One region of the Dyella japonica A8 genome, then DNA from elsewhere that is predicted to be linked to it. Evidence: riboswitches for the same ligand, from Rfam matches in the RefSeq annotation. Region 1 holds a riboswitch; the other holds the start of a gene.
The links. Region 1 has a riboswitch for S-adenosylhomocysteine ahead of HY57_RS17050 (ATP-grasp domain-containing protein). Riboswitches for the same ligand answer to the same signal wherever they lie in the genome.
Positions count from the first base shown of each region.

Region 1 (15,496 bases):
GACGACATCTGCTACGCCACGCAGAACCGCCAGGACGCCGTGCGTCGCCTCGCCGCCTCCGTGGACTTGATGCTGGTGGTCGGCTCGGTGAACAGCTCCAACTCCAACCGTCTGCGCGAGCTGGCGGAGAAAGAGGGCGTGCGCTCCTTCCTTATCGACGGTGCCGAGCACATCGAGCGCAGCTGGCTCGACGGCGTCACCCGCATCGGCCTCACCGCGGGCGCCTCGGCACCGGAAAAGCTGGTGCGCGACGTCATCGCGCGCCTGCAGTCGTGGGGCGCGGGTGCCGTGCGCGAGCTCGACGGCGAGCCGGAAACCATCACCTTCGCGCTGCCCAAGGAGCTGCGTCTGGTCGGTGGCGTCTCCGCCAGCCTTTGAGCGCTCCACGTCTTGCGCCGTTTCGTTTCGCTCCGTAGAATTGGCGGTTCTTCGCCGGAATAGCTCAGTTGGTAGAGCGGCGCATTCGTAATGCGTAGGTCGCAGGTTCGACTCCTGTTTCCGGCACCAGCAAAATCAAAGGCTTGCGTGGCTTCAGCCCCGCAGGCCTTTTTGTTTTTCCTCGCTGCGCGTGGTACCAGTTCAATGAAGCTGCACTCTGCTGGGCTTCCCTAGCTGGAGCTATCACGGTGGCCGGAAAGGCCTGGTTTTGATCCCGGGCACGCATTCAAATAATGCCCTTGATGATCCTCGGTTCTGGAGCTTTTCCGGGGAGTGCTCGCGCGACGAGCGAAGAGTCACCAACAAGTCCCTCGTGTTCCCGATCCGTCATTCCGGCCTGCGCCGGAATGACGAGCTTGGGCATGGCGAGGGCTATTGGCGGCGCTACGTCGTCAGGCGCTTCCGCAGATTACCTGCGAAACGCTCCGCTGCTTCCGGCCGGTCGCTGAGGTGAAGGAAGGGCTCGATCATCTCCAGTTCCATCAACAGGAACTGCCCCTGGGACATTACGCCGTCCACGCGCGCGTAGGCCACGTTGGCATGGCCGAGTGCAGCCACGGCGGTGAGGGCGCGTTTCGCGCTGGCGATAAGAGCGGCATCGGGGTCCACGCGCTGGGCGGTGCCGCCGAATTCGGACTGCACCCGGTAATCGCCAGCAGCAGGCCGCTTGATCACGGCGTGGCTGAATTCACCGTCGAAAAACAGCAGGGACAACTCGCCATCGCTGACGACTTCAGGCACGAACGGCTGCACCAGATACTCGAACGCCATCGGCAGTTGTGCGATGGCCTGATCAAACGCCGCATCACCCACCTTGCCGCGCGCGGTATGCCAGGCCGTGCCGCTGATCGTCGGCTTTACCACGATCTCCTGGCCGCTCATCCCGGCGAGCCTTTGTCGCAAATGTGTCCCCGACACGATGCTGGTGGGAATGATGTCGATGCCTTGCGCGGCCAGTTCCGGGAGGTAGCGCTTGTCGCTGTTCCAGCGCAGCAGCGCCTTGTGGTTGATGGTCGGAACGGGCAGCTTTTCCAGCCATGCGCTGAAGGCGGCGTAGTGCTTGAAATAATCCCAGGTCGAGCGCATAAGCACGGCGTCATAGCGCGTCCAGTCCACGCGAGGATCGTTCCAGACGCAGGCGACGGTCTCGATGCCAAGGCGTTGCAACGACGTCGCCAGGTGGGCGTCATCCGGATGGATGTCCGGAATCATCGAGGATGTGGCGATGGCAAGACGATGAGTAACAGGGTGGGGCATGGCAAATCCTCCATCAATGGAGGGCGCCCTTGTTTGATGGATCGGAACCGAGCGTGGCGGACCAAGTCCGTCGCAGCACCCCTCGGTTCCGACTGCGCGACAGCGAGGCTGTGCGCGTTGGTTGGGCATCGGATGACGAAGCGCGGCTAGTCTCACTGAGCCGGCAGCGCTCCGTCAATGTGGTTTCTCCATGCGGAAGGGCAATCCGTTAGGCGCGAGACAGTGCCTGTCCATCGTCGGCGCTTCCGTGTCCGTATCCACCACGCAGTGGCGGGATCGCCCGCATCGGCGGGCGCCTCATGGAACGATCAGTGCGACGGCGTGGTTCGCCATTGCGCCGCGTGCTCCTGGACAAGCTGCCACAGCTGGTTCGCCACCGGCCCGTGTGGCCGGTCATGACGGCGGGCCACCACCAACTCCTCCACGGCGCCACTGAGATACCGGCCCGCGAGGGATATCAGGCTGCCATCGCGCAGTTCCTGCTCGATCAGGAAGCGGGGCAGGTGCCCCCAGGCCATGCCCTGCAGGATGACTTCCTTCTTCATGAGCTGGTCCGCGACCGTGCACTGCGGCGCGCCTTCCATCACAAAGTAACTGCGTGACTCCGGGCTTTGCGCTGTGTCGCGCATGATGCATTGCGTGAGTTCGCGCAGCTGTTCGCGGCGTATCGAGCGACTGGCACGAAACGGCAGGAAGCCCGGTGCGGCTACCGGAATCATCGGCACCGGGCATAGGTCCACCCATTCGGTGCGTGCATCGTGCTTGTCCACGCGGTGGAAGATCAGGTCCGCCTCGTCGTTGAAGAGTCGCTCCCATGGGCCGGTGACGGCTTCGAAATGCAGATGCAGCCGGGTGCTGGGGTGCTGTGAAAAAAAGCGGCTCAGGAGGCGCAGCGTCTGCGGCACTGGGCACAGGTCGCCAATCACGACCCGCAATTCGCTCTCCGCCCCCATGGCCAGTTGTGCGGTGTGGGCGTGCAGGCTTTCCAGTTCGCGCAATAGCGCTTGCGCGCGGCGATGAAAGGACTGGCCTGCCGCCGTGAGTTGCACGCGGTAACCGCCGCGCTCCAGCAGCTCAAGCCCAAGCTGCCGCTCCAGCTTGGCAACGGCGGCGAACACCGCCGGGTGCGAGCGGTTCATTACCTCGGCGGCGGCCTGGAAGCCGCCTTCCTTGACCACGGCATCGAAGCACTGGAGGTCGTGCAGGGTGAAGGCGCTCATGTCTGAAATACCTACAGAGTTTTTCAAAACTTTGTAATTTTTACCTGAAAGGGCGGCGCTTAGCATCTCCATCCGAACCGGGCACCGGCCCGGACCCCACCCAAGGAGCGAAGCGCCATGAACGACACCACTTTCATCACCACCGGCGACGGCTATCGCCTGGCCTACCGTCTTGACGGCACGGACGACAAGCCCGTGCTCGTCCTTTCAAACTCCATCGCCACGACGCTGCATATGTGGGATGGCCAGATAGCCGCGCTGACCCCGCATTTTCGCGTGCTGCGCTATGACGCCCGCGGCCACGGCCAGTCGGATGCCCCGGCGGGCGCCTATTCGATGGACCGGCTGGGTCGCGACGTGATCGAGCTGCTGGATGCGCTCGGCATCGAGCGGGCGCATTTCCTTGGCTTGTCGCTGGGCGGCCTGGTGGGGCAGTGGCTGGGCATCCATGCGCCGGAACGCATCGATCAACTCATCCTCAGCAACACGTCGGCCCGGCTGGGGCCTCCCAGCGAGTTCGATGCACGCATCGCCGCGCTGAAGACATCACCTGACATGGCCGCTGTCGCGGAGGCGTTCCTGGCCAACTGGTTCCCGGCGCCCATGCTCGAAGCAAACCACCCTGATGTCGAACCGTTCCGCGACATGCTGCTTTCCACCGCGCCCCAGGGTTTGGCCGGCTCCTACGCCGCCGTGCGCGACACCGACATGCGCCGGACCATTGCGCTGATCAACCGTCCCACGCTGGTGATTGCGGGCAGGGACGATACCGTCACGCTGGCCAGCCATGGGGAGTTCATCGCATCGACCGTGCCGGGCGCGCGCCTGGTGACGATGCCGGCCGTCCACCTGCCCAACGTGGAGCATCCGGATCTGTATACGCGCACGGTTCTGGATTTCCTGCTCGAAGAGAAGGCAGCCTGAAGGACAGGAGCAAAGCCGGGTTCGGGATGGGCGCTGCCGGGGCGTTGGCCTCAGGACAAACCCGCGGCGCTCCGATCGAACCCGCCGCCGGCATGGTCGATGCGCTGAGCGGTGAACATGGCGACGGCAATATATTGCGAAGTCAGTCGCATCTGCGACAAAAGTCAGATAAACGAAAGTTATGCGCTATTTCTTTCGTGTCGATTATGGCGCCGCTCCACACCCCGTCAGGCGGCTGCATCGTCGTCCAGGACGGAACGGCTCTTCGTCCATTAAACGCCGTTTCGTCCGCTTTTGCCCTCACTTGCCTGGCGATGGAAGCGTGATTCAGCTCACGAATGATGCGTGGGTGAGTGCACCGGTTCTACCGTCTGTCAGAAATAACCTACCGTTTGTCGACTTTAAAGCTTGCGTCTGGCTGGCTTAGACGTAAGCTTTTGCTGACAAAGGTCAGGGGATATCGCATGAACATGCGATGCAGTGAGCTAGGGGCAAGGCGGTCGCACCGTGGGCACGTCGGTGGTTTCACTGTGGTGGAGCTCGTGATCACCTTGTTGATCGGCGCCGTCATCATTGCGTTCGCGGCGCCCAGTTTCCGTTCGATGGTGATTTCCAACCGGCTGACCACCGTCGCCAACGAAGTCGTCGATGCCATCAACGTGGCACGCATGGAAGCGGTGAAGCGCAACGGCAATGTCCAGTTTTGCAGCGACTCGGCCACCGTCAACACCACCGGCAATGCCCTCGGCGACAAGTGCGGTGTCCAGGGCGGCGCGGTGTATGCCCTGTCCGTGGACAACAGCGGAAACCCGCAACTGGATCCGGTGCGCACCGACATTCACGAACTCGCCTCATCCCTCACGATCACCGGCAACATCGTCGCGCTGCGTTTCAACGGGCAGGGCCTCGGCGTGAAGCCGGGCACGTCCATGCCTTACAGCGGCACGGTGATCGACATCTGCAGTCCCAACCTCAATGCCGACAACCACCGCATCGTGCGGATGGTGGCGGGTTCCATCCTTGAAGTCGTCCCCAACCCGGGTTCCTGCACGTGATGAGCTTCCCAGCCGGCGCCGCGCGGACGCCATGCCAGGTTTCCCGAGCCGTGTCGGCACTGCGTCGTCGCGCCGTTGGTCACACGCAGAAAGGCGTGGGCCTGATCGAAGTGCTGGTGGCGGTGGTGATCCTCTCGGTCGCCTTCCTCGGCATCGCCGCACTGCAGGCGATGTCGCTGTCGACCAACAACAGCGCCATGGCGCGCAGCATGGCCACCGTTGCCACGTATTCGATTCTGGATGCGATGCGCGCGGACTATCTGAACGCCACCACCGGCCAGGCCTACACCACGAGCACACCGCTGAAGGCCTCGTCCTGTCCCACCGATACCAGCACGCTGGCGGCCAGCCAGCTGGCGCAGTGGTGCGGCCAGCTGGGCAATACGCTGGGCGTGGCCGACACCACCACCGGCAATATCCAGTGCGGCACCAGCGGCGAATGCACCATCACCATTTCGTTCCTGGATGTGCGCTCCGGCGCGGACGCCACGACGAAGCAACAGACCGTTACCACCAAGGCCCTGCTATGAGCGGCCATCGCGCCTTTTCCCTGCGTCGTCCGCCGCATGTGCCGCGCGAGTCCGGCTTCACGCTGATCGAACTGCTGGTGGCGCTGTTGCTGGGCACCGTGGTGATGGCCGGCGTGATCAGCGTGTTCACCACCAACCAGAAGGTGTATCGCTCCAACAAGGCGGTGAGCGACGTGCAGGACAGCGCGCGCATGGCCTTCGAGATGATGGCGCGCGACCTGCGCGTGGCGGGCCTGACCGGCTGCGGCAACGGCACGCGCATCGCCAACGTGGTGAACAACAGCGCGAGCCAGTGGTACACCAACTGGACCACGCCCATTATCGGCTATGCCGCCAGCCAGACCGACCCGGCCGCCGCCAGTCGTGCCGCGAACACGGATTCGCTGATCCTGCTGGGCGTGGAGGGCGTGGGCGTCAGTGTGAAGGCCAATGCGGAGCCGGCGGCCACCTTCACCATCAACGAATCGAGTTCGAACCTCAACACCGGCGACATCGTGATGGTGTGCGATCCGGATCATGGCGCCATCGTGCAGCTGTCCAACGTCAATGGCACCACGCTGACACACGCAACGGCGGGCACGCCGGGCAACTGCACGCTGGACCTGAGCTATCCCACCGTGTGCAGCAGTGGCAGCAGCTACGTGTTCGCCGCCAACGCGCAGATCGCCCGGATGACGGCGGCCGACTGGCACGTGGCCGCCAACCCGGCGACGGGCGGCACCTCGTTGTACCGCCTGTCGCTGGGTTTGAGTTCGGACGGTACGGGCAAGGCGGCAACGACCCGCTACGAAATGGTGCGCGACGTGACCGGCATGACGCTGCGCTACCACCAGGCCAGCGGCGCTGCGTTCGTAGCCGCCAACGCGGTGACCGACTGGTCGCAGGTCGATGCCGTGCAGGTAACGCTGAGCATGATCAGCACCGACCGCAGGGCAGGTATCAACAATGCGGCGGTATCGCGCACCTTCACCTCCACCATCACGCTGCGCAATCGGGTGACCTGACATGACGTGTGCTTTCACGAAATCCGCGGGCACGGTCCGTGGCGGGGTGGGTGCGCCCAGCGGCCCCTCGCGCCAGCGCGGCGTGGCGTTGATGGTGGCGATGATCCTGATGATCGTGATCACCTTGCTTGGCTTCGCCGCGGTGCGCGGCACGCTGATGCAGCAGAAGATGTCGGCCAACATGTACGACCGGCAGATCGCCTTCCAGAACGCGGAGGCAGCCATGCGTGCGGCGCAGGCGCGCATCGCCGCCAACCCGGGCGACATCGCGCGCAACTGCCAGGCCGGTGGCGTGGTGTGTCCGGCCAATCCGTTCAACGATCCCAACCTGCCGGCGGACAAGGTGTTCACGGTGCCGGTGGACCAGTACAAGGCGGGTGACCTCGCATCGGGCCAGCCGCAGTACGTGGTCGAGAACATGGGCACTTGGCAGGACCCCAATTCCAGCACCGGCTTCAACCAGAGCGCCAACGCCCACAACTACGGCGCACAGGGCCTTTCCACCACGGTGATGTATTACCGCGTGACCGCGCGCAGCGATTCGCCCGGTAATGCGGGCGGGCGCGCGATCGTGACGCTGCAAGCCATGATCAAGCAGGGTTGATCGATGGCCATCCAAATCCACAGGGGCTTCCACGCGATGAGCACGCCAACCCGACTGCGCGGCAGGGCCGCCGGTTTTCTCCGCAGGCTGCTGTGCACCGGCGTGCTGGTGTGCGGTCTTGGCATGGCCAGCGAACCGGCGCACGCTGCCGGCACGGCGGTCACCATCGACACGGCGCCGCTGATCATCCAGGCCGCGCTGCCGCCCAACATCATGCTGATGCTCGACGACTCGGGCTCCATGGCGTGGGACTTCATGCCTGACTGGAAATACCTGGGCAACACCACCGTCGATGGCTTGCGCAACGCCAGTATCAACGGCGTTTACTACAACCCGAAGGTGACCTATACACCGCCGCCGCAGGCACTGGGTGGGACGAACCTGTACAACGCATCGCCGGATATCGTCGGTGCCTACAAGGACGGCTTCCTCGACACCTCCACGACGGACGTCCGTTCGTACTCGTCGCCCAGCGCCAACAACCGGTACGCCTACTACACCCAGCTGACGCTGACGACCAAGAAGACCTACGCGCCCACATGCCCGTCGGACTATACGCTGGGCAAGGGTAGTTCGGGTTCGAACTATCAGTGCATCAAAAACTCCGATGCCAGCAAGACCTCCACGCCGACCTGTGCTTCCGGCGATACGCTGGTGTCCAGCCAGTCCCAGTGCCAGGCCGCCCAGCTCAACTACTTCACCTACACCACGGGCAGCGTGGGCAGCTTCGTAAGCCACTACGTCGGCGCGGACGGCGATTGCCAGTACCTGAGCACCAGCCAGCAGGCCGTATGCGACCACTCCGCCGCCACCCGGCAGAACGTGGCCAACTGGTTCTCGTACTACCGCACACGCATCCTGATGGCCAAGAGCGGCCTGATGTCGGCATTCGCCACCATCGACCCGAAGTACCGCGTGGGCTTCGCCTCCATCAACAACCGCAACACCACGGACATCAACGCGACCGGCCACACCTCCACCATCGGCAACTACACGCTGGCCCAGGTGCAGCCGTTCGGCGATGGCAAGGCCTCGACCCAGCGCGCCAACTTCTGGACCTGGGTGAACGACATCCAGCCCAACAATTCCACGCCACTGCGCGTGGCCCTGGACGCGGTCGGCCAGTACTACCAGTCCGACCAGCCGTGGCTGACCGATCCCCTGTCGTCCAGTTCGGGCGAGTTGGCCTGCCGTGCCTCCTACACCATCCTGACCACGGACGGCTTCTGGAACGAAGACGACAGCCTGGTTTCCGGCATCGGTGATGTCGACGGCGTGGCCGGCAAAACCGTGACCGGCCCGAACCAGCAGAGCTACACCTATGTGCCAGTGCTGCCGTACGCCGACAGCCCGAACACTACCAATTCGACCACGGTGACAAGCACCTACGCGGCCACGCCCACCTGCGATAGCGGCTTCACCTATTCGAGCGCGACCGATCAGTGCACGCGCAAGAACAACACCCCCAGGACGCCGACCTGGACTTGCAGCAACAAGTCGGACAGCCTCGACCTGACGGCAAGGATGTGCACGCACAAGACCACCGTGCCGCCCGTGACCTATTCGAACACGCTGTCCGACGTGGCGATGAAGTACTGGCGCACCGACCTGCGTCCGAATACCAAGAACGAAGTGCCGGTGAACGCCGAGGACAACGCGTTCTGGCAGCACATGACCACCTTCACGCTGGGCCTGGGCTTCCAGCCGTTGTACGCGGACCAGGTCACGCCGATTCCCATGGCCGACGTGTTCAAGTGGGCCCATGGTGATGCGACCAAGGCCATCAGCGGCTTCGCTTGGCCGCAGCCTACCGGTGACTCGATCAACAACATCGCGGACCTGGCGCACGCGGCGGTGAATGGCCATGGCGGCTTCTATTCCGCCACCAGCCCGGAATCGTTCGCTGACGGCCTGAAGGATGCGCTCAAGCGCGCCGCCCAGCGCACGGGTACGGGCGCCAGCCTAGCGGCCAACTCCACGCAGCTGCAGACCGGCACGGTGGCCTATCAGGCCAACTACTACACGGCCTCGTGGAAGGGCGACCTGAAGGCGCTGGCGATCGATGCCACCTCTGGTGCGATCGCCGCCACGCCCAGCTGGTCGGCGGCGAACAAGATGCCGGCGGCATCCGCGCGCACCATCTACACCTACAACCCGGCATCGGCATCCACCGCAGCGCCGAGCGCCGTCGCCTTCAAGGTGGATGGCAGCGGCAACCTGCCGGCACTGTCGTCCACCCAGCTTGCCGCCCTGGGCGGCGATACGGCGTCGCAGGCGGCGATGATCAACTACCTGCGCGGCGACAGCAGCAAGGAAGTGGCCAATGGTGGCAGCTATCGTTCGCGCGATACGTCGCTGGGCGACATCGTCAACTCGCAGCCGGTGTACGTGGGCGCGCCCTCGCCGAATCAGTTCAACAACCAGACGTTCTCCGGTTCGACGACGTTCTCCACCTACGCCAGCGACCAGAAGAACCGCGCGGGGCTGATCTACGTGGCGGCGAACGACGGCATGCTGCACGCATTCAATGCGGGCACCGGCATCGAGGCGTATGCCTATCTGCCGGGCGCGGTGATCGCCAACGGCAGCACCAAGGGCATCAGCGACCTGGCGAACACCGATTACGGCACCACGCTGGCCTTGCCGCACCAGTTCTTCAACGATGGCGAACTGACCGTGGCGGACGTCTATTCGGCCACGGGCAACGGCACCTGGAAGACCGTGCTGGTGGGCACCACCGGACGCGGGCAGGCGAGGGCGGTGTATGCGTTCGACGTGACCGACCCGGCCAACATCCAGTTCCTGTGGGAGCGTTCGGCCAGCGACGGCAACGCGGACGGCAACAGCAAATACATCGGGCAGATGACCGGCAAGCCGGTGATCGCGCAGACCTCCCCGGGCGTGTGGTCCGTGCTGATGGGCAACGGCTACAACAGTGCCGGCGGCGTGGCGGCGCTGCTGCAGTTCAATGTGTTCAGCGGCGCATTGAGTGTGCACCAGACCACCGATACCACCGGCCTCGCCGCGCCGGCGGTATGGATCAGCAACGCCACCTCCGGCATCAGCGACATGGCTTATGCCGGCGACCTCAACGGCAATGTGTGGTCGTTCGCGCTCAATACCGGGCCGACCAATTACACGGCCAGCCCGAACACCAGTGGCACGCTGCTGTTCACGGCCAAAGACGCCAACAACGTCGTGCAGCCGATCACGGGCGGCCTGCTGGTGGGCAAGAACCCGCAAACGCAGGATGTGTGGGTGTTCTTTGGCACCGGCCAATACCTGACCAATGCGGACCTGAGCAACCTCAATCCGCAGAGCTGGTACGGCCTTATCGTGAAATCCGGCGGCACCAACAAGTCGATCGACCAGCAGGCCAAGCAGGATCGCAGTTCCTTGGTGCAGCGCTACATCACCACGGAAACCACGACGACGGATGCGGCTGGCGTCACCACCTCGGTGGCACGCACGGTCACCACGACGGGCGAGGCGGCTTCCATGACGGGCAAGTCGGGCTGGTACATGAACCTGCTGCAGCCTTCGGGCAGCGGCACCTCGACGACCTACAAGAAGCAGGGCGAGCGCATGGTCACGCCCAACCAGTTCCAGGGCAACCTGCTGCTGGGCACGACGCGCATCCCGCAGGCGTCGGACCTATGCGATCCATCTGGCACGGGCTGGGTAATGGCGGTGGATCCATTCACCGGCACCAATCCGCAGTCGAACTTCTTCGATATCAACGGCGACGGCCAGATCAACGCCGGCGACGCGGTCAACGGCAAGCCGGCGGGCGGCATGGCCTTCAGCTCGCTGCCCAACAATCCGATTTTCGTGGGCGGCAACATGTTGATGAGCTTCGACAACGGCACCACCGGCAGCATCAAGACGTCCAGTTCCGGCGCAGGCATGACGCGTGTGTCGTGGCGTGAGCTGATCAATCAATGAGAGAGGGATCGATGAGTCCGCACCAGCCCAACCACCGCGTGGCGCCCCGTGATTCCCTGGCCTTGCGCCAGGCGGGTTTCACGCTGATCGAAACCATGATCGTGGTGGCGATCATCGGCATCCTGGCCGCCATTGCCTATCCATCCTATGTGTCGCACATCAGGAAGACGAACCGGGTCGCGGCGGAAAGCTGCATGTCGCAGATGGCCAGTTACATGGAGCGTTACTACACGACCTACCTGCGCTACGACAAGGCCGGCGGCGCAGCGGGTGCCGCCGCCAATGCCGTGCCTGTGCCCGATTGTGCGACCCCGCAGCAGGCGGGCAAGTTCTACACCATTGGCCTCAATGGTTCGCCGGGCGCGACGACATACGAGATCATGGCCCAGCCCATCGCGGGAACCAGCCAGGCGCGTGACACGCTTTGCGGTACGCTATATCTCGACCAGTCTGGTGCGCGCAGGGTCGATGGCACCGGCACCACGGGAGACTGCTGGTAACGGCACGAGGCCGCTGCAAGGTGGCCTGCTGTGGCCGTGATTCGGTCGCCTGCGGGGATACACGGTACGGCTGCTCTGGCCCTTAGGGTCTGTCGACGATCCCCCTCAAACTCCAAGTTTCCTCACCGTCATTCCCGCGAAAGCGGGAATCCAGCGCCTTTGAGCTTTGAGCACAAAAAAGACGCTGGATGACCAGCCTTTCGGCTGTTGAACGACGCCTCCCGCTTTCGCGGGAATGACGGTGAGGTGAGACAGGACGCTCAAGCAAGACTTTGAACAGGCTCTTGGGGCAGGGCAAGGCCCACACGACGACCAGCGCTTGGCCTAACGATGGCGTCGGCATCGCTGGCTGTACGTCGCGATGTCCGGCTGATGATCATCAATGCCCTGACTTCACCTTGGGCATGCCATGGCATTTCGCGCATCCGTCGTATGGCCGCGCAAGGACATCAGCGGTTTCAGCCTCGTCGAGTTGATGGTCGCCATGCTGGTCGGCCTGGTCGTGATGGCCGGTGTCGGCAGCGTCTTCCTGGCCGGCCAGCGCATCAACCGTACCCATCGCGCGCTGGGCGACGTGCAGGAAAGCCTGCGCATGGCGTTCGAGCTGCTGTCGCGGGACATCCGTCATGCTGGCGCCACCGGATGCGGCAACCGGCGCGTGGCGAACGTGCTTGCCGAGGGGCCCGCGAATGGCGGGGTGGCCTGGTGGGCCGACTGGCGTCATGCCATCCGCGGCTTCGGCGGCGACGATCCGGATGTCACCGCCGGCAGGGCGGCCGGCGACCGCCTTGCGGGCCAGCCGTCGCTGCAGTTGCTTGGGGGTGGGGAGACCAGCTTCAGCGTCGCCTCGCATGATGACGCCAGGGCAACGTTCACCACGCGCGAAACCGTCGCCGACGTGACCGCCGGTGACATCTTCATCGCGTGCGACCACGACCACGCTGCCATCTTCAAGGTGGGCAGTGTCGGCGCGCGTACCGTGGGCTATGCCGCTGACAAGGACAACTGTTCGGCAGGGCTGGGATATCCGACCTCGTGTGAATCGCAGGGCCGATATGCGTTCGAAGCCAATGCCACGCTGACGCGGCTCGATGTCTCCGACTGGTATGTCGGCTTCAATACGGACAGAGGCTTGTCACTCTATCGGCTCGGGCGGGAGGGAGAGGCACTCAGGCGCCAGGAAATGGTTCGCGGTGTGAGCGACATGCAGCTGGCCTATCACCAGATGGGTCATGCCAAACCGTTTGTGCGCGCGGCGGAGGTGACCGATTGGGAACAGGTCACGGCGGTGCGCGCGACCCTTACCGTGCAGAGTACCGACCCGCAGGCGGGTGTAGACGGCGCACTCATCGCGCGCCAGTTAAGCATGACGATCGCCTTGCGCAACCGGGTGCCGTGAGATGAATCATTCCCCGTCGCGGCGCAGGTGGCGGGTGTCGCGTTCGCGCAGGAGGGCGTCGCCGGCAAAGGAGCGCGGTGTCGCGCTGGTCGTCGCCTTGCTCCTGCTGCTGATCATCACGATGGTGGCATTCGTCGGACTGCGTGGCACGCTGCAGCAACAGAAAATGGCAGCGCACCAGCATGACCGCCAGCTCGCGTTCCAGCACGCCGAAGCCGCGCTGCGTGTCGCGCAGTCGCGCATCGCCTCCCATCCTGAGGAGATCGCACGCCACTGCAGGGCCACATCGACGGCTTGCCTGTCCAACCCATTCAACGATCCCGGTTTGCCGGCAGGCAGCATTCATACCGTGGAAAACCACGGCGGTGACGGCAGCTTCACGGCCTCCGTGGAAGCGGCCGGCCAGCCCCAGTACGTGATCGAGCACATGGGCGACTGGGTGGACACCGCACTGGATGCCGTGGTGGAGCAAAGCGCGAATGCCCACAATTACGGCGATCCGGGAGCCCTGCGTACCACCTATCGCATCACGGCGCGCAGCAGCGATCCGGCGGTCACCGGCGATCGCATGCTGGTGGTGCTGCAAGCCACGATCGAGCAGCGCCGCTGACGATTACACGGGCTGCGCATCTTCCGGCGACCAGCGCTGGTGCAGTCCGGAGTGGCGGTGTACCGGCAGCTCCACCGCCTGCCGCACCATCGCCGCAGGCGCCAGCAGGCTGAACCACCGGCGTGCACGCGTGATGCCGGTATAGAGCAGTTCACGCGTCAGTACGGCACTGGCGTCCGACGGCAGCACGAGGGCCGCGTGGTCGAACTCCGAGCCCTGCGATTTGTGCACCGTCATGGCATACACGGTTTCCCGCTCGCCCAGGCGCGAGGGCAGCACGAAGCGGATGCGCGTGGTATTGCTGCCGGCGTCGCCGGCTACTTCGAACGCCACGCGCAGGTGCATCCGCCCGAGTTCGTCCGGGACGCGCAGCGCAATGCCGACGTCGCCGTTCATCAGGCCGAGGCTGTAATCGTTGCGCGTCACCAGCACGGGGCGGCCTTCGTACCACTCGTGCGTGGTATCGATCAGCTGTGCCTGATGGAGAATGCCGGCGATCTGCCGGTTCAGGCCTTCCGCGCCGTACGGCCCTTGCCGCAGCGCGCACAGCAGCTGGAAACTGCCGAAAGCGCGCAGCACGCCACGCGCCCAGGCGTCGTATGCCGCCGCGTCTGCACCTGCCGCCGGACGCTCGCGCTGCAACCACTGGAGGTAGTGGCGATAGCCTTGCGGCTGCGCGGCGCCCGGGTGCGACTGGAAGTGCGCGGAGCCGCCATCCACCACCAGCTCGGCCAGCGTGCGTGCCTCTGCCGTGGCATCGACCCACGCGATATCGGCGTGGTGTCCGGCCAACAAGGCGAGCACCTGTGTGGCATCGCCACGATTGACGTGCTGTGCGAGCGTGCCGATGCCGCTGTCGGCGCCGAAGCGGTGGCTGTGGCGCAGCATGGCGACGTGCTGGTCGAGCGGGCGCGCGTCGTCGCGCACCCAGGCATCGATGCGGTCACCGGTGGTGTCGTGCAGCCACGTTGCGGTTGCGGTGCTGTAGTGACCGGCTTCCGCACGGCGGCACAGGTCACCAAGCACCGCGCCGGCTTCCACCGAGGAAAGCTGGTCCTTGTCGCCAAGCAGGATCAGGCGTGCGTCGTCCGGCAGCGCGGCGAGCACGGCGGACATCATCTCCAGGTCGATCATGGACGCTTCGTCGATGACCAGCACGTCCAGATGCAGGGGATGGCTGCTGTCGTGGCGGAAGCGCCGGGTATCCGGCCGCGCGCCGAGCAGGCGGTGCAGCGTGTCCACCTGGCTGGGAATGCTGGCGCGCACGTCGTCATCCACGTCGAGCTGGGCCACCTGCATGCTGATGGACGACTGCAATCGCGCGGCCGCCTTGCCCGTGGGAGCAGCCAGGCGGATGCGCAGGGAGCGCGCGGTGTCCTTGCGATGCAGCGTCTGCAGCAGGCCGAGCAGGCGCACGACGGTGGTGGTCTTGCCGGTGCCGGGGCCGCCCGTGATCACGGTGAAGGCGCCGCGCGCGGCAATCGCACACGCAACGCGCTGCCAATCGGGGCCCTGGCCGGGAGCGGTGGGAAACAGGCGCGCCAATTGTGCGGGCAGCAAAGGCGAAGGCGGGGGCACGCGGGCAAGCCGTTGGCCGATCGCCTGTGCCACGCGCTGCTCGTGATTCCAGTAGCGGCGCAGGTACAGGCGCGTGCCGTCCAGCACCAGCGGCGAGGCCGCACGCGTGGCGTCGCCCGCGTCCCCAATCAGGGCGGACGAAAGCAGCGACGCCGGCGTGGCGGCCGCTTCGGCCAGCAGCGTTCGCCAGTGGGACGGCCAGCCACCGTCATCGGCCAGCGACTCCCACGAGGACAGATCCAGGCAAAGATGGCCGTCCGCCTGCTGGCGGCTCACCAGTGCGCCGAGCAGGGGCAGGGCCGGCGGTGCATCCGCATCCTGTGCATCGAGGAAGCGCGCGAAGGCGATATCGAGCGGGCGTAGCCAGCCTCGCTCGATGGTTTGTTCCATGGCGGCGAACCATGCGTCAGGCGACACGGGCGCGCTCCCCAT
Region 1 is NZ_CP008884.1:4,037,813-4,053,308, reverse strand. It holds gene ispH (4-hydroxy-3-methylbut-2-enyl diphosphate reductase) at 1-378, shown strand, start outside; tRNA gene HY57_RS17055 (tRNA-Thr) at 432-507, shown strand; gene HY57_RS17050 (ATP-grasp domain-containing protein) at 823-1,695, opposite strand; S-adenosyl-L-homocysteine riboswitch at 1,710-1,785, opposite strand; gene HY57_RS17045 (LysR family transcriptional regulator) at 2,004-2,981, opposite strand; gene pcaD (3-oxoadipate enol-lactonase) at 3,033-3,839, shown strand; gene HY57_RS21720 (hypothetical protein) at 3,866-4,165, shown strand; gene HY57_RS17035 (GspH/FimT family pseudopilin) at 4,382-4,894, shown strand; gene pilV (type IV pilus modification protein PilV) at 4,945-5,424, shown strand; gene HY57_RS17025 (PilW family protein) at 5,421-6,428, shown strand; gene HY57_RS17020 (pilus assembly PilX family protein) at 6,430-7,032, shown strand; gene HY57_RS17015 (pilus assembly protein) at 7,069-10,977, shown strand; gene HY57_RS22170 (type IV pilin protein) at 10,989-11,477, shown strand; gene HY57_RS17005 (PilW family protein) at 11,887-12,876, shown strand; gene HY57_RS17000 (pilus assembly PilX family protein) at 12,911-13,486, shown strand; gene recD (exodeoxyribonuclease V subunit alpha) at 13,490-15,481, opposite strand; gene recB (exodeoxyribonuclease V subunit beta) at 15,471-15,496, opposite strand, start outside.

Region 2 (15,496 bases), 2.2 Mb from region 1:
CTTGCCGTCCACCGAGCGGATCGGGGTGATTTCCGCCGCCGTGCCGCACATCAGCAGTTCGTCGCACAGGTAGAGGTATTCGCGCGGAATATCGCGCTCGACCACCTCGATGCCATCCTCGTGGGCCAGCGTCTTCAGCGTGTCGCGCGTGATGCCGGTAAGGATGGAGGCACTGGCCGGGGTGGTGTGCAGCACGCCATCGAACACCAGGAACAGGTTCTCGCCCGCGCCTTCGCTGAGCAGGCCGGTGGAGGCCATGGCAATGCCTTCGCCGAAGCCCAGGCGACGCGCCTCGCGCGCGATCAGCTGACCGGAAAGATAGTTGCCGCCCGCCTTGGCACCGGCCGGAATGGTGTTGGGCGCAAAGCGCTGCCAGCTCGATACGCAGGCCTCGATGCCCGTTTCCAGCGCCTCAGGGCCGAGGTAGGGGCCCATGGCCCACGAGGCGACCGCCACGTCGATCGGCGTTTCGGCGGAGAGGCCGAAACCGCCCAGGCCACGATAGGCGACCGGGCGCAGGTAGGCGGCGGACAAGCCGTTCTTGCGAACCACCTCGCGGCAGGCGGCGGCCAGCTCGTCCTGCGAGTATGGCAGGACCATGTCGTAGATCTTGGCGGACTGGTACAGGCGCTTGAGGTGATCGGTCAGGCGAAAGATCGCCGCGCCATCCGGCGTTGCATAACTGCGGATGCCTTCGAATACCGAGGAGCCGTAATGCAGGGCGTGCGCCATCACGTGGACGGTGGCGTCCTGCCAGGGCTTGATGGTGCCGTTCTGCCAGATCCAGTCGGGGTACTGCTGCGCCATGGGGGGATCTCCGGGGGAAAAAATCACGCCATGATACCGCGCGCGCCCACCCCCGCGATTTTGCGCAGCACCAAAGCCCTTGGGTTCAGCCCGAGGCGCGCAGCCAGAGGCAGCCCGAGCGATGCACGATGGTGAAGCGGCTTTCGTGCGGCGTGCCAGAGCCATCGTTCGCGGCCGTATGCACGATCAGCCGGTCCGGATCCCCGCCGCCCTGCCTGAGCGGGGCGTCCTCGCCAGCACCCGAGGGCGGCACGCTGTCGTCACCCGGTGCATTGACGTCCAGCAAGGGCCGTTGCATCAGCGCTCCCAGCGAGCGGATGTCGGCCACGACCGCGTCGCGGCCGACACCATTCCAGATCATCAGCCCCGCCAGCCGGTTCGGGTCACGCGCGGCAAAGGCATCGACCATGCTCTGGCGCAATTGATCGACCGAGGTGGCGCAGGTGATCGCCGGCGGGGCGACGGGGGCCGCGTTCGACAAGCCCGGCGGCGCCGATGTGGGCGCCGGTGGTGGATTGACGGGCGTTGCCTGCAGCGCGGCGCAGGGCTGGTCGGTGAACAACGGGTTGCCATCCGCGCCGATGCAGCGATGAATGCCACCCTGCGCCATCACGCACAACGGAAGCAGGAACAACAACAGCACCAGACAGGCTCGCATCATCCAGCGAGCTTACGCCCGGCGCCGTGGGTTATCCGTGCAGCCGGTCCAGAATCGCGCGCGTGGGGCGAGCGCGGTTCAGGGTATAGAAGTGCAGGCCCGGTGCGCCGCCATCGAGCAGTCGCCGGCACAGCTGTGCCACGACATCGGCGCCCAGTTCGCGGATCGATGCCGCATCGTCGCCGTGCGCCTGCATGCGCTTGACGATCCAGCGGGGAATTTCCGCGCCGCACATGTCAGAGAACCGCTTGAGCTGGGAGAAGTTCGCGATCGGCATGATGCCGGGCACGATCGGCACGTTCACGCCCAGCCGCCGTGCGTCGTCGACAAAGCGGAAATATGCATCCGCGTTGAAGAAGTACTGCGTGATCGCGCCGTTCGCGCCCGCATCCACCTTGGCCTTGAAGTGCCGCAGGTCGGCGAGCGCGTCATCGGCCTGCGGATGGGTTTCCGGATACGCCGCCACTTCGATGTGGAAGTGGTCACCCGTGTGTTCGCGGATGAAGCGGACCAGCTCCGAGGCATAGCGGAAGTCGCCGGGGGAGGCCATGCCGGAGGGCAGGTCCCCGCGCAGCGCAACGATGCGGCGATAGCCGGCGGCGCGGTAGTCGTCCAGCAGTGCCGCCAGTTCGGCGCGCGTGCCGCCGACGCAGGAAAGATGCGGCGCGACCGGCAGCCCATGCCGGGTGTGCAGGCGATGCACCGTTTCGCCGGTATAGCTCAGCGTCGACCCGCCCGCGCCAAAGGTCACGGAGACATATTCAGGGGCATGCGGCTTGAGCAGCGTGGCGGTCTGGTCGAGCTGGGCGCGCTGCTCATCGGTCTTGGGCGGGAAGAACTCAAAGCTGATGGACGACATCGAGGCGATCCCTGTGGAAGTGGCTGTCGGGAGTATATATCTCTTTTTCGCGATAGAGAGATATTTATTCATCAGAGCCCCGAAACACGGGGTGCGCGGCCTGCGACAAACCGCGTCACCGCTACCGGGGCGTGTCGTTGATCCAGATCAATTGCTGGACCCTGGCCGCCCCCCAGACTTCTCGCCGTTCAGTTTTTGCCTAGGAGTGGGCCTCATGGTGGGCGTCGAGGGGAGTTACAACGACAAGGTCATACGGCAGTTCTCCGTGATGACCGTGGTCTGGGGCGTGGTCGGCATGCTGGTGGGCGTTTTCATCGCCGCCCAGCTGTACTGGCCGGCCCTCAATTTCGATGTGCCGTGGCTCAGCTACGGCCGCCTGCGTCCGCTGCATACCAATGCGGTGATCTTCGCCTTCGGTGGTTGCGCGCTGTTCGCCACCAGCCTCTACACCGTGCAGCGCACCTGCCACGTAAGGCTGATTTCCGACAAGCTCGCCTCGTTCGTGTTCTGGGGCTGGCAGCTGGTGATCGTGGCCGCCGCCATCTCGCTGCCGCTGGGCTACACGCAGGGCAAGGAATACGCCGAACTGGAATGGCCCATCGACGTGCTCATCACCATCGTATGGGTGGCGTACGCCGTGCTGTTCTTCGGCACCATCGTCAAGCGCAAGGTGAAACACATCTACGTCGCCAACTGGTTCTACGGCGCGTACATCATCACCATCGCGCTGCTGCACGTGGTCAACAACCTGGCCATTCCCGCCGGCTGGATGAAGTCGTATTCGGTGTACTCCGGCGCTGTCGACGCGATGGTGCAGTGGTGGTACGGCCATAACGCCGTGGGCTTTTTCCTGACCACCGCCTTCCTCGGCATGATGTATTACTTCGTGCCCAAGCAGGCCGGTCGCCCGATCTACTCTTACCGCCTGTCGATCGTGCACTTCTGGGCATTGATCGCCATCTACATGTGGGCGGGCCCGCACCACCTGCAGTACACGGCGTTGCCGGACTGGGCGCAATCGCTGGGCATGGTGTTCTCGCTGGTGCTGCTGGCGCCGTCGTGGGGCGGTGCAATCAACGGCATCCTCACCCTGTCGGGCGTTTGGTACAAGCTACGCACCGATCCCATCCTCAAGTTCCTCATCGTCTCGCTCTCGTTCTACATGATGAGCACGTTCGAGGGGCCGATGATGTCGATCAAGACGGTCAACTCGCTCAGCCACTACACCGACTGGACCATCGGCCATGTGCATGCTGGCGCGCTGGGCTGGGTGGCGATGATCTCCATCGGCTCGATCTACGCCATGCTGCCGCGCCTGCTGCACCTGCCCAAGATGTATTCGGTCAAGCTGATCGACCTGCATTTCTGGCTGCACACCATCGGCGTGGTCGTCTACATCGCCGCCATGTGGATTGCCGGCGTCACGCAGGGCCTGATGTGGCGTGCCACCGATGCGGAAACCGGCACGCTGGTCTACTCGTTCGTCGAAGCGCTCAACGCCACCAAGCCGTACTACCTGTTCCGCCTTGGCGGCGGCCTGATCGTGTTGTCCGGCATGTTCGTGATGGGCTGGAACGTGTTCAAGACCTTCCGCCTGACCGCCGCGAGCACCGCGCCAGAACCACTGCTCGCGCCCGATGCCGCGGACGCCCGTGCCTGAGGGAACAGACATGAGCCAGACACACGCCAAACTCGAAAAGAACATCGGCCTCATGGCCATCCTGGTCGCCGTGGCCGTCTCCTTCGGTGGCCTCGCCGAAATCGTGCCGTTGATGTTCCAGGCCGAAACCATCAAGCCTTTGCCCGGCATCAAGCCTTATCCCGCGCTGGAGCTCGCGGGCCGCGACGTGTACGTCCGCGAGGGTTGCTATAACTGCCATTCGCAGATGGTGCGCACGCTGCGTTTCGAAACGGAGCGCTACGGCCATTACTCGCTTGCCGGTGAATCGGTCTACGACCACCCGTTCCAGTGGGGAAGCAAGCGCACCGGTCCCGATCTCGCCCGTGTTGGCCTGCGCGGCTACTCCGACGACTGGCATCGCGCGCATCTGCACAACCCGCGCGACGTCGTGCCGGAATCCAACATGCCGGCGTACCCGTGGCTGGCCGGCAACAAGCTGGATGGCGCGGAAGTCGCCCAGCACATGCGCGCGCTCAAGCGCATTGGTGACCCTTACAGCGACGCAGACATCGAGGGAGCCGCCAAGGCGGTCGAAGGCAAGACCGAGCTCGACGCCGTCATCGCCTACCTGCAGGGGCTGGGTACCCACGTCTCGCAGGCCGATATGCAGACCGCCGAAGGAGTGGAGTGAGATGGTGCCAGGACTGATTACGGCGGCCCTGCTCGTGCTCTTCGTGGGCGGAAGCATCTGGCTGTGGCGGCCGAGCGTGAAGCCGGCCATGGATGCCGCGGCGCAGATGCCGCTGGACGATGACAAGGAGGAGATCGCATGACTTCCGGATGGACCTGGTATGTCATCGCCATCGCGGTGATCAACCTGATCGGTTGCGTGTGGCTGTTGCGCGGGAATACCCGCCGCCGCCCCTCCGATCCCAAGCCCGACGAAACCGGGCATGTGTGGGATGGCGACATCACCGAATACAACAAGCCACTGCCGCGGTGGTGGATCAACCTGTTCTACATCACCATCGTGTTCTCCGTCGCCTACCTGCTGTGGTACGGCGTGGGCACGTTCCGCGGCTTCGGCAACTGGAGTTCGCAGAAAGAATGGGCACTTGACGAGGCAGCGGAGCAGGCGCGCCTGGACGACACGCTGAAGCTGTACGCGGGCAAGCCGATCGATATGCTGGCCCAGGACCCTGCCGCCGTGGCAATCGGGCGCACCATCTTCATCAACCGATGCGCGGCTTGCCATGGCTCCACCGGTCACGGTGCCACGGGCTTCCCCGATCTCACGGACGACATCTGGCATTGGGGCGGCACGCCGCATCGCATCCTGGAAACCATCCAGGATGGCCGCCAGGCCGTCATGCCGGCCTGGCGGCCGACGCTCACCGCGGAGGGTGGCGCGAGCGCGGTCGACGACACCATCGCGTACGTCCTGTCCCTGTCCAGGCCCTCGCAGCCCAAGGATGAAGCAGTCGAACGTGGCGAGAAGCTGTTCGCGACCACGTGCGTGGCCTGTCATGGGCCGCAGGGCAAGGGCAACCAGGTAGTTGGTGCACCTGATCTCACCGACAACTACTGGCTCTACGGCAGCAGCAAGATGTCGTTGCAGAAGACATTGAACGAGGGTCGCCAGGGCGTCATGCCGGCATGGAAGCCGATCCTCGGCGACACGCGCACGCGTCTGGTCGGTGCCTATGTGTGGACCTTGTCGCCCCACAAGGATGCGCCGCCGGCCGGTGCCGTCGTCGCCGAATGATCCACAGGAACGCCACCGTCATGCCCCGCGACGAGTCCACGCCCATCCCGCAATGCCTGGGAGCCTTGCTCTGGCCAAGCTTCTTCGTGGCGGGTGTGGTGACGGTGGTGTTCTTCAGCTTCATTGATCCCATCGCGTTGCGGGACATCACCTTTCCCTCGCTGAAGCTGGGCAGGGAACTCGGTTACACACTCGGCTTTTTCCTGATCTGGCTGGCGACCGCGTCGTCGAGCCTGTTCACTTGGATCCTCCTGCGCCCCGGTCGTCAGATCAGGTCGTCCACGCGTTCCGGCAGGGGCCCATGAGTCGCCGCATTCCGCTCCAGGTCATCGACGACGCGAGTGACTCGTACTACGTCAGCGAGCGCAAGGTTTACCCGCGCGACGTGTCGGGCCGCTTCAACCGCCTGCGGGTCGCGGCGGTCGTCTGGCTGCTGGGCCTGTTCTATGTGCTGCCCTGGCTGACGTGGCAGGGGAGGCAGGCCGTCTTGCTCGATCTGCCCGCGCGCAAGTTCCACGTGTTCGGGCTGCTCTTCCTGCCACAGGATTTCCTGTTCCTGTCGGTGCTGCTGATCATTGCGGCGCTGGCCCTGTTTTTCTTCACCGCGCTGGCGGGCCGGCTGTTCTGCGGCTATGCGTGCCCTCAAACGGTGTGGACGGAAGTGTCGCTGTGGATCGAACGCTGGTTCGAAGGTGACCGCAACAAGCGCATGAAGCTGGATGCCGGGCCGTGGACGCGCGAGAAGATCCTGCGCAAGACGGCACGACACACCGTGTGGGTACTGTTTTCCTTGTGGACGGGGTTCACCTTCGTCGGCTATTTCAGCCCCATCGGTGACCTTGTGCGCCGCACGCCCTTCGACTGGGGCGGCTGGGAGGCCTTCTGGATCCTGTTCTATGCGTTTGCCACCTGGGGCAATGCGGGCTTCCTGCGTCAGCAGGTGTGCAAGTACATGTGTCCGTATGCGCGCTTCCAGAGCGCGATGTTCGATCGCAATACGCTGATCATTGCCTATGATCCCATGCGCGGCGAGCCTCGCGGGCCGCGCAAGCGGGGTCTTCAGAGCGTGCTGGAGCGGGCGCGCGGCCTGCTCGACACGGTCACCGCGTACGACTACGTGTTTCGCGCCAGTCGTCATCCATCGGCCGCCGATCATCGCGCGCAGGCCGGTGGAACCATCGCGCTGGCCGGCATGGGTGATGAGGCCGAGCCCTTGCCGAAGTTCACGCTGGAAGAACTGGGCGATTGCGTCGACTGCACGATCTGCGTGCAGGTTTGCCCTACCGGTATCGATATCCGCAACGGCCTGCAGTACGAATGCATTGCCTGCGGTGCCTGCATCGATGCCTGCAACGAGGTGATGGGCAAGGTCGGCTATCCCCAGGGCCTGATCCGCTACAGCACGCAGAACCAGATCGATGGCAAGCCGGCCAGGGTCCTGCGTCCGCGCGTCTTTGTGTACGGCGCGCTATTGCTTGCGCTGATGGGCGGCTGGCTCTATGGCGTGACCCATCGCAGCCTGCTGATGGCCGAGGTGCTGCGCGACCGCAATGCCATGTACAGCGAGGCGGCCCATGGCGGAATCCAGAATGCCTACACGCTCAAGCTGGTGAACAAGGCGCAGGAGACCCATCGTTTCCAGATCGATGTTATCTCAGCCGACGTGCCTGGCCTTGAACTTGGCGGTGGCGCAAAAACCGTGAGCGCGGACAGCGGTGAGGTCTTGTCGGTGCCGGTCACCGTCATGACGGCATCGGAAGTCAGCGGCCGGCACGATGTGAGTTTCCGCATTCGCGATCTCGACGGCGGCGCATCGGTCACCGTCAAAAGCAGTTTCTTTGGACCTGTCCCATGAATCAGACACGCAGTACCTGGCGCGAACCCATGGTGTGGATGCTGGTCGGCCTGCCGCTGGCGTCGGTCGTCATTGGCTTTGCCCTGCTGTTCGCCGCCGTGCATCCCGGCAACGAAGACATGGAAACCGTTGGCAGGGTCAACAAGGTGGGCAAGCTGCTGGTAGCGGCGGAGGACCGCGCACCGGCCGCGGAGATCGCCACCAAGGGGCTCGTGCTGCGGTTGAAGGGCGACATGATCGAAGCCATTCCCATGGATGGCGAATTTCCGCGTGGCGGCAAGCTGCAGCTGACGCTGGTACCCAGCGAAGCGGGTGGGCCAGGGCGCGTCTTCCTGTTGTCACCGAGCGAGCTAGGTTGGCGTGGCGTCGGTTCGCTGGACGGCGGCCATGACTGGGTGGTTGAACTGCGCCCGGATAACGCCACCTGGGCGCTGAGCGGGCATTGGACATCACAGGCACGCTTCATTCGTCTGATGCCCTGATCGTGGACGCTGTCGTTGACATCGGCGCACCGGGCCGCGTCCTGGTTTGCTACCACTGCGGTGAAGCCTTGCCGCAGTCGCCGGTACGGGTCGACGTGGCGAGTGAGTCGCAAGCCTTCTGTTGTCATGGCTGTGCCGCGGCGACGGAGTGGATCAGGCAATCGGCACTGGGTGACTACTATCGCTTGCGCAGCGTTCCGGCAACGCGCGTGGCCGACGTGCCGGACCTCTCGGGCTGGGATCGCGGGGATCTGCTCGGCGATCATGCCGTGCCTGTGCCTGGCGGCCTCGAGATCATTGTGCTGACCGATGGCATGCGGTGTGCCGCCTGCGCCTGGCTGATCGATCGCGCCCTGCATGCGGAGCCCGGCGTACTGGAAGCGGGTGCCAATGCCGTGACCGGGCGCATCCGCATCAGCTGGGATCCGGCACGGACGACGTTGTCGGCCTTGCTCGCGCGACTGGCCATGCTCGGCTACCGGCCGTACCTGGCCACCGGCGCTGAGCGTGAGCGTGAACGCGTCGCCGAACATCGCCGGTGGCTGGTGCGGCTTGGCGTGGCCGGCCTGGGCGCCATGCAGACCATGATGTTCTCCGAGGCCCTGTACCTGGACTTCGGCCATCACATGGCCGGCGCTACGCGCGACTTCTTCCGCTGGGTGGCCTTGCTGGTCGCCACGCCCGTGGTGTTCTACGCGGGCTGGCCTTTCCTGCTGGGATGCTGGCGCGAGCTGCGGCAGCGGCATCCCGGCATGGATACGTTGATCGCGATATCGACGCTGTTGGCCTATCTGGCGAGCGTGGTGGAGACGCTGCGCGGTGGCGCGCAGGTCTGGTACGACGCCGCGACGATGTTCGTCTTCCTGCTGCTTGCCGCCCGGCTGCTCGAACAGCGTGCCCGTCGTGTCGCCAGCGCGCAGGTGGACGCGCTGGCGCGGGCGAGGCCCATGCTCGCGGCCAGGGAGCTCGCCGATGGCAGCCGCGCCATGGTGCCCGTGGCATCGTTGTCGACGGACGATGTCGTCTGCGTGGCCGTGGGCGAGGTGGTTCCGGTCGATGGCTGCCTGCTCGATGCGCATGCTTCCTTCGAGGAAGCCCTGCTGACCGGCGAATCACGGCCGGTGAGCCGAATGCGGGGCGCAACGATCTACGCAGGCACCACTTGCCGCGACACGCCGGCGCGCATTCGGGCGACGCAGGTGGGCAGTGCGACGCGCTTGTCCCACCTGGCAAGGCTGGTCGACCAGGCGCAGTCCCAGCGACCGCCGCTGGCGCGCGTGGCCGATCGCATCGGGCGGGTGTTCGTCACCGTGCTCATCGTGCTGGCGATTGCCGTCTATGCGCTGTGGCGCATGCATGATCCGGCACGCGCGTTCGAAGTCACGTTGTCCCTGCTGGTGGTGAGTTGCCCATGCGCCTTGTCGCTGGCGGTTCCGGCGGCGCTGGCGGCCAGCCATGGTGCGCTGGCGCGCATGGGCGTGCTGTCGGTCCGCTCGGGCAGCATGGAAAACCTTGCCCGCGTCACCGACGTGGTATTCGACAAGACCGGCACGTTGACCAGCGTGCAGCTGGCCGTGAGCGACATGGGCACCATCGACGGCTTCGATCCGGCGTTGGCCTTGGAGATGGCCGCGGCACTGGAGCGCGACAGCCGTCACCCCATCGCCGAGGCCTTCGCCGGCGTGCCCACGTCGCTGCAGGTAGAGAACATGCGCGAGGTGACGGGGCATGGCGTTACCGGCTGCATCGCAGGCCGGGTCTGGAAGTTGGGCCGCGCATCGTTCGCCGCTGGCGGTGAAGACGATGGACAGCTCTGGTTGGGCGACGGCCAGCGTGCCGTGGCCTGGTTTGGCGTGCAGGAAGTGCTTCGACCACATGCTGCGGAGGCCTTGGCCACCTTGCGTGACCTTGGCCTGCACATTCATCTCGCCAGTGGCGATGGCGTCCGTGCGGTGGAGCGCCTGACGCGCAGGCTGTCGCTCGCCGAGGCGCATGCACGGCAATCGTCCGAGGACAAGCTGGCGCTGGTGCGTGCACTGCAGGCGAAAGGGCGCGTGGTCGCGATGGTGGGCGACGGGCTCAACGATGCGCCGGTGCTGGCCGGTGCGGATATCGCCATCGCCATGGGCGAAGGCGCGCCGCTAGCCCAGCAGGCCGCGGACATGGTGCTGACATCGCCGTCGCTGCAGCGCATTCCGGCGGCCATTCGCCTGGTGCGTCGTACGCAACGCGTGATCCGGCAGAACTTTGCCTGGGCCGTAGGCTACAACTTGCTCGCGCTTCCACTGGCCATGACGGGCCATGTGACGCCGGCGCTCGCCGCACTCGGCATGGCGCTGTCGTCGCTTACCGTGACGGCGAACGCGCTGCGATTGATGCGACACACAGGCGTGGAGGCGGCGTCATGATCATCCTTCTCATGCTTATTCCCTTGAGCCTGATGTTGCTCGCGTTCGCCATCGGCGCGTTCGTGTGGGCCGTTCGCAAGGGACAGTTCGACGACATGGATACGCCAGCGTTGGACATTCTTCATGACGACGAGCGAGCCGGCGATTCACCCGCCTTGAAGACGCGCGAGGCGATCCACGGTGTCGGTCGTCATGCCGATTGATCTGCTTGCGTTGTCGGCGGCATGGTTGAGTGGCCTGCTAGGCGGCGTGCACTGCGCTGCGATGTGCGGCGGGATCGCCACGGGGTTTTCGATGTGGTCGCCCCGGCATGGTCTGGCTGCCTCGGTGCAGCTGAACGCGGGGCGCGTGCTGGGCTATGCGCTGGCGGGTGCGCTGGTTGGCGGCATGGGCGACGGCGTGTTGCGGTTGTTCGAATGGCAGGTGCTCGTTATCGCCACGCGCGTGGCGATGGGGTTGGTGCTGGTGCTCGTCGCGTTGCGCCTGTTGGACCAGAAAGGGCGGCTTCGCTTTCTGGGGCGGTCGAGCGTGCATCTGTGGCGTTGGCTACAACCTCTGCAGCGTCGCGTGCTGCCGGCCAACACCGTGGCACGACGCATCGCCGCGGGCATGTTGTGGGGCTGGATGCCCTGTGGCCTCAGCGCCACGATGCTGGCAGCGGCCTGGCTGCAGGCGAGCGCGGCAAAAGGGGCGCTCATCCTGGCGGTCTTCGGCATGGGCACCTGGGTGGTGATGGTCCCGCTCACGTGGTCGGGTGCGCGCGTAGGGCGCTGGATGCAGCGCACCGGGGCAAGACAGGGTGCGGCGGCGTTTGTGCTGGTCGCTGGTGTAATCACGATGGCGGCGCCGTGGTTGATGCAGGTGCCGTCGTTGCATGGGCTGATGGGATGGTTGGGGTGTGGGCCGGTGGCTCGGTGAGGCGGGTCGCACACGAGTGCGCTCCTCCATGGGGCGGGCCTCTCTGTAAGAGCGCACTCGTGCGCGACCGACCCGACCATAAAACCCGACCATAAAAAAGGCCGCCTTGCGGCGGCCTTTTCGATTCACCCGAAGGTGCGATCAGTAGCGGTAGTGATCCGGCTTGTACGGGCCATCCACCGGCACGCCGATGTAGGCAGCCTGTTCGGGGGTGAGCTTGGTCAGCTTCACGCCGATCTGCTCCAGGTGCAGGCGGGCCACTTCCTCGTCCAGCTTCTTCGGCAAGCGGTAGACGGTCTTGTCGTAGAAGTCCTTGTTCGCCCACAGGTCGAGCTGGGCCAGCGTCTGGTTGGAGAAGCTGTTGGACATCACGAAGCTCGGGTGGCCATGGGCGCAGCCCAGGTTCACCAGGCGGCCTTCGGCCAGCATGTAGATGCTGTGGCCGCTCTTGGCGAAGGTGTAGCGGTCCACCTGCGGCTTGATGGTCTCGCGCGACACATCCTTGGCAGCGTTCAGGCGATCCATCTGGATCTCGTTGTCGAAGTGGCCGATGTTGCACACCAGCGCGTTGTTCTTCATCGCCGCCATGTGCTCCAGCGTGATGATGTCCTTGTTGCCGGTGGTGGTGACGTAGATGTCGCCGATGCCCAAGGTGTCTTCGATGGTGGTGACCTGGAAGCCTTCCATCGCGGCCTGCAGCGCGTTGATCGGGTCGATCTCGGTCACGATCACGCGGGCGCCGAAGCCCTTGAGCGAGTGGGCGCAACCCTTGCCCACGTCACCGTAGCCGCACACCACGGCCACCTTGCCGGCGACCATCAGGTCGGTCGCACGCTTGATGCCGTCGGCCAGCGACTCGCGGCAGCCGTACAGGTTGTCGAACTTCGACTTGGTCACCGAGTCGTTGACGTTGATGGCCGGCACCAGCAGCTTGCCGGCTTCGGCGAGCTGGTACAGGCGATGCACGCCGGTGGTGGTCTCTTCCGAGACGCCCTTCCATTCGGCGGCGATCTTCTTGAACCAGCCCGGACGCTCGGCTTCGGTGCGCTTGACCAGATCCTTGATGACCTGCTCTTCGTGGTTGCCGCTCGGGGTGTTGACCCAGTCGCTGCCGTCTTCCAGCTCCACGCCCTTGTGAATGAACAGGGTGGCGTCGCCACCATCGTCCACGATCAGCTGCGGGCCGAGCTCACCCGGGTGGGTCAGCATGTCGAGCGTGCACTGCCAGTATTCCTCCAGCGTCTCGCCCTTCCAGGCGAACACCGGCAGGCCACCGGCCGCCAGCGCAGCGGCGACGTCGTCCTGGGTGGAGAAAATGTTGCACGAGGCCCAGCGCACCGAAGCGCCCAGCTCGCGCAGGGTCTCGGCCAGCACGGCCGTTTCCTTGGTGCAATGCAGGGAGCCGGAAAGGCGCACGCCCTTCAGCGGCTTTTCCTTGGAGTAGCGGGCGCGGATCTGCATCAGGCCCGGCATTTCCTCTTCCGCCATGCGGATGCGGCGGCGGCCCAGGTCGGCGAGGGAGATGTCGCGGACCTTGAAATCCTGCGAGGCGGAATCCTTGGTGACTGCGTTCATGTGGCTTAGCTCCGGTTGTTGCGACCGAGAAAGTCGCATCGTTGGCCGGGCGCCGTTACAAATGAAATCCGTCGAGCCTGGCCGGGTTCGTGGTGCACGAAGCCGCGGTCGCAGCGCCCCTCGACGGGATTTTGAAGTATAGCGTTCTCGGATGATGGTTTCGTGGCCTGTCGGAGCCTGTTCAACATCTCCATTCTTGCCATCCGTCGTCATTCCGGCCTTCGCCGGAATGACGGTGAGGAAAACGAACGTTGACGCGAGATTTTGAACAGGCTCCCGGCCCTGGGGTAGTTCAGTTCGACCCATGACTGATGGCGGGGTCAGGCCGGGCTTGGAAGGGTTAATGTCGCAAAGTATTACGACACAGGGGTCCCCTCACATGGATATGTCGCTCCGATGCTTCGCACTGGTCGGCCTGCTGCTGACCGTTTCTCCGCAAGTCCTGGCCGATCAGGCGCCCAAGGCACCTGTCAGCGCGCCTGCCTCCGGCTATCTCACGCCGCCTGCGCCGCTGCAGGCCCTGGTGGATGCCCCGCGTCCGCCACAGCTCTCGATCAGCCCACATCGCGACCTGCTCGCGCTGACCCAGACGCCGGCACTGCCGGGCATCGATGTGGTCGCGCAGCCGGAGCTGAAGCTCGCCGGCCTGCGCATCAATCCGCGCACCTATGCGCAGAGCCGCTTCGTGTTCGGCACGGACCTGTGGCTGATGGATGTGGCCACTGGCAAGGAGATTCGCCTGCAGGGCCTGCCGCAGCCGCTGTCCATCGCCACCTCGTCATGGTCGCCCGACCAACGCTACCTCGCCTTCAACCAGGTCGATGCGCGCGCCGGCACCAACGAGTTGTGGATCGTGGACGTGGCGGCACGTTCCGCGCATCGCCTGATCGCGTTGCCGCTGAACACCGTGGCCGGTCGTGGCTATCGCTGGATGCCCGACGGCAAGCAGCTGCTCGTGCAGTTGCAGCCGCAGGGGCAGGGCGCGGCGCCGATCGCCAGCATCATCCCGACCGGTCCGGACACGCAGCAGACGCAGGCAGGTGGCGGCGTGAAGGCCATCCGTACCTATCAGGACATGCTGCACGACGAGAACGACGCGAAGCTCTTCGAGCACTACCTCCGCTCGCAGTCGGCGCTGGTGGACCTCGATGGCAAGGTCACCACGCTCGGCGAGCCGGCGCTGACGCTGTCGATGGCGCCGTCGCCCGATGGCCGCTACCTGCTGCGCCAGCGCGTGGAGCGCCCGTTCTCCTATCTGGTGCCGGTGGACAGCTTCCCGCAGCGCATCGAGGTGCTGGACCGCGACGGCAAGCTGGTGAAGGAGATTGCGCATCTACCGCTGGTGGAGGGTCTGCCCACGGGCAACGACGCCGTACCCACCGGTGTGCGCGACATCGACTGGCGCACCGATGCACCGGCCACGCTGGTGTGGGCCGAGGCGCAGGATGGCGGTGATCCCGCGCGGCAGGCGGACATCCGTGACATCGTGCAGATGCAGGCAGCACCGTTCGACCGCGCTCCGGTGACGCTGGCCAAGCTGGGCAGCCGCTACGCCGGCGCTTACTGGGCCAATGGCAGCCTCGCGCTGGTGAATGAATTCTGGTGGAAGACGCGCCACGTGAAGGAATGGCGCGTGGCGCCCGACCAGCCCGTGCAGGCACCGGTGCTCGTGCGCGAAGGCTCCTCCGAAGACCGCTACCGCGACCCCGGCAAGCCAGCGACGATGCTGGACGAGCATGGCGAGTCGCGGCTCGTCGTCACCGCGGACGGACAGAGCATCTATCGCCTCGGCCAGGGCGCATCGCCCGAAGGCGACCGGCCGTTCATCGACCGGGTCAACCTTGCCTCCGGCCAGAGCACACGGCTGTTCCAGTCGCAGGCGCCGTACTTCGAAGACCCGCAGGTGCTGCTGGACGTGGAAGGCACGCGCGCACTGATCTCGCGCGAATCGCCCACCGAGCCCACCAACTTCTACGTGCGTGACCTCGCCGGCAACGGCAAGCTGCGCGAGCTCACTCATTTCCCCAATCCGCTGCCGCAACTGAAGGACGTGAAGAAGGAGCAGATCCGCTACAAGCGCAAGGATGGCGTGGAACTTACCGCCACGCTGTATCTGCCGCCCCACTACGATCCGAAGAAGGATGGCCCGCGCCCGATGCTGATGTGGGCGTACCCGGCCGAGTTCAAATCCGCCGATGCAGCGGGCCAGGTCAGGGATTCCCCGTACCGCTTCAACCGCATCAGTTACTGGGGCCCGCAGGCCTTCCTCACCATGGGCTACACCGTGCTGGACAACTTCGCCGTGCCGATCGTGGGCGAGGGCAGCAAGGAACCCAACGACACCTATATCCCGCAGCTGGTCGCCAGCGCGGAGGCGGCGGTGGATGAGGTCGTGCGCCGTGGCGTGGCCGATCGCAACCGCATCGCGGTGGGTGGCCACTCCTACGGTGCGTTCATGACCGCCAACCTGCTCGCGCACACGCGCCTGTTCAAGGCCGGCATCGCGCGCAGCGGCGCCTACAACCGCACGCTGACGCCCTTCGGTTTC
Region 2 is NZ_CP008884.1:1,449,239-1,464,734, forward strand. It holds gene HY57_RS05995 (branched-chain amino acid transaminase) at 1-807, opposite strand, end outside; gene HY57_RS06000 (DUF4124 domain-containing protein) at 893-1,468, opposite strand; gene metF (methylenetetrahydrofolate reductase [NAD(P)H]) at 1,497-2,324, opposite strand; gene ccoN (cytochrome-c oxidase, cbb3-type subunit I) at 2,539-3,984, shown strand; gene ccoO (cytochrome-c oxidase, cbb3-type subunit II) at 3,995-4,636, shown strand; gene HY57_RS21140 (cbb3-type cytochrome c oxidase subunit 3) at 4,638-4,778, shown strand; gene ccoP (cytochrome-c oxidase, cbb3-type subunit III) at 4,775-5,710, shown strand; gene HY57_RS06025 (hypothetical protein) at 5,731-6,015, shown strand; gene HY57_RS06030 (4Fe-4S dicluster domain-containing protein) at 6,012-7,565, shown strand; gene HY57_RS06035 (hypothetical protein) at 7,562-8,047, shown strand; gene HY57_RS06040 (heavy metal translocating P-type ATPase) at 8,050-10,455, shown strand; gene ccoS (cbb3-type cytochrome oxidase assembly protein CcoS) at 10,452-10,658, shown strand; gene HY57_RS06050 (sulfite exporter TauE/SafE family protein) at 10,648-11,373, shown strand; gene ahcY (adenosylhomocysteinase) at 11,515-12,948, opposite strand; S-adenosyl-L-homocysteine riboswitch at 12,989-13,076, opposite strand; gene HY57_RS06060 (S9 family peptidase) at 13,328-15,496, shown strand, end outside.
Region 2: linked by a shared signal. The riboswitch ahead of ahcY (adenosylhomocysteinase) and the one ahead of HY57_RS17050 (ATP-grasp domain-containing protein) in region 1 are both predicted to bind S-adenosylhomocysteine.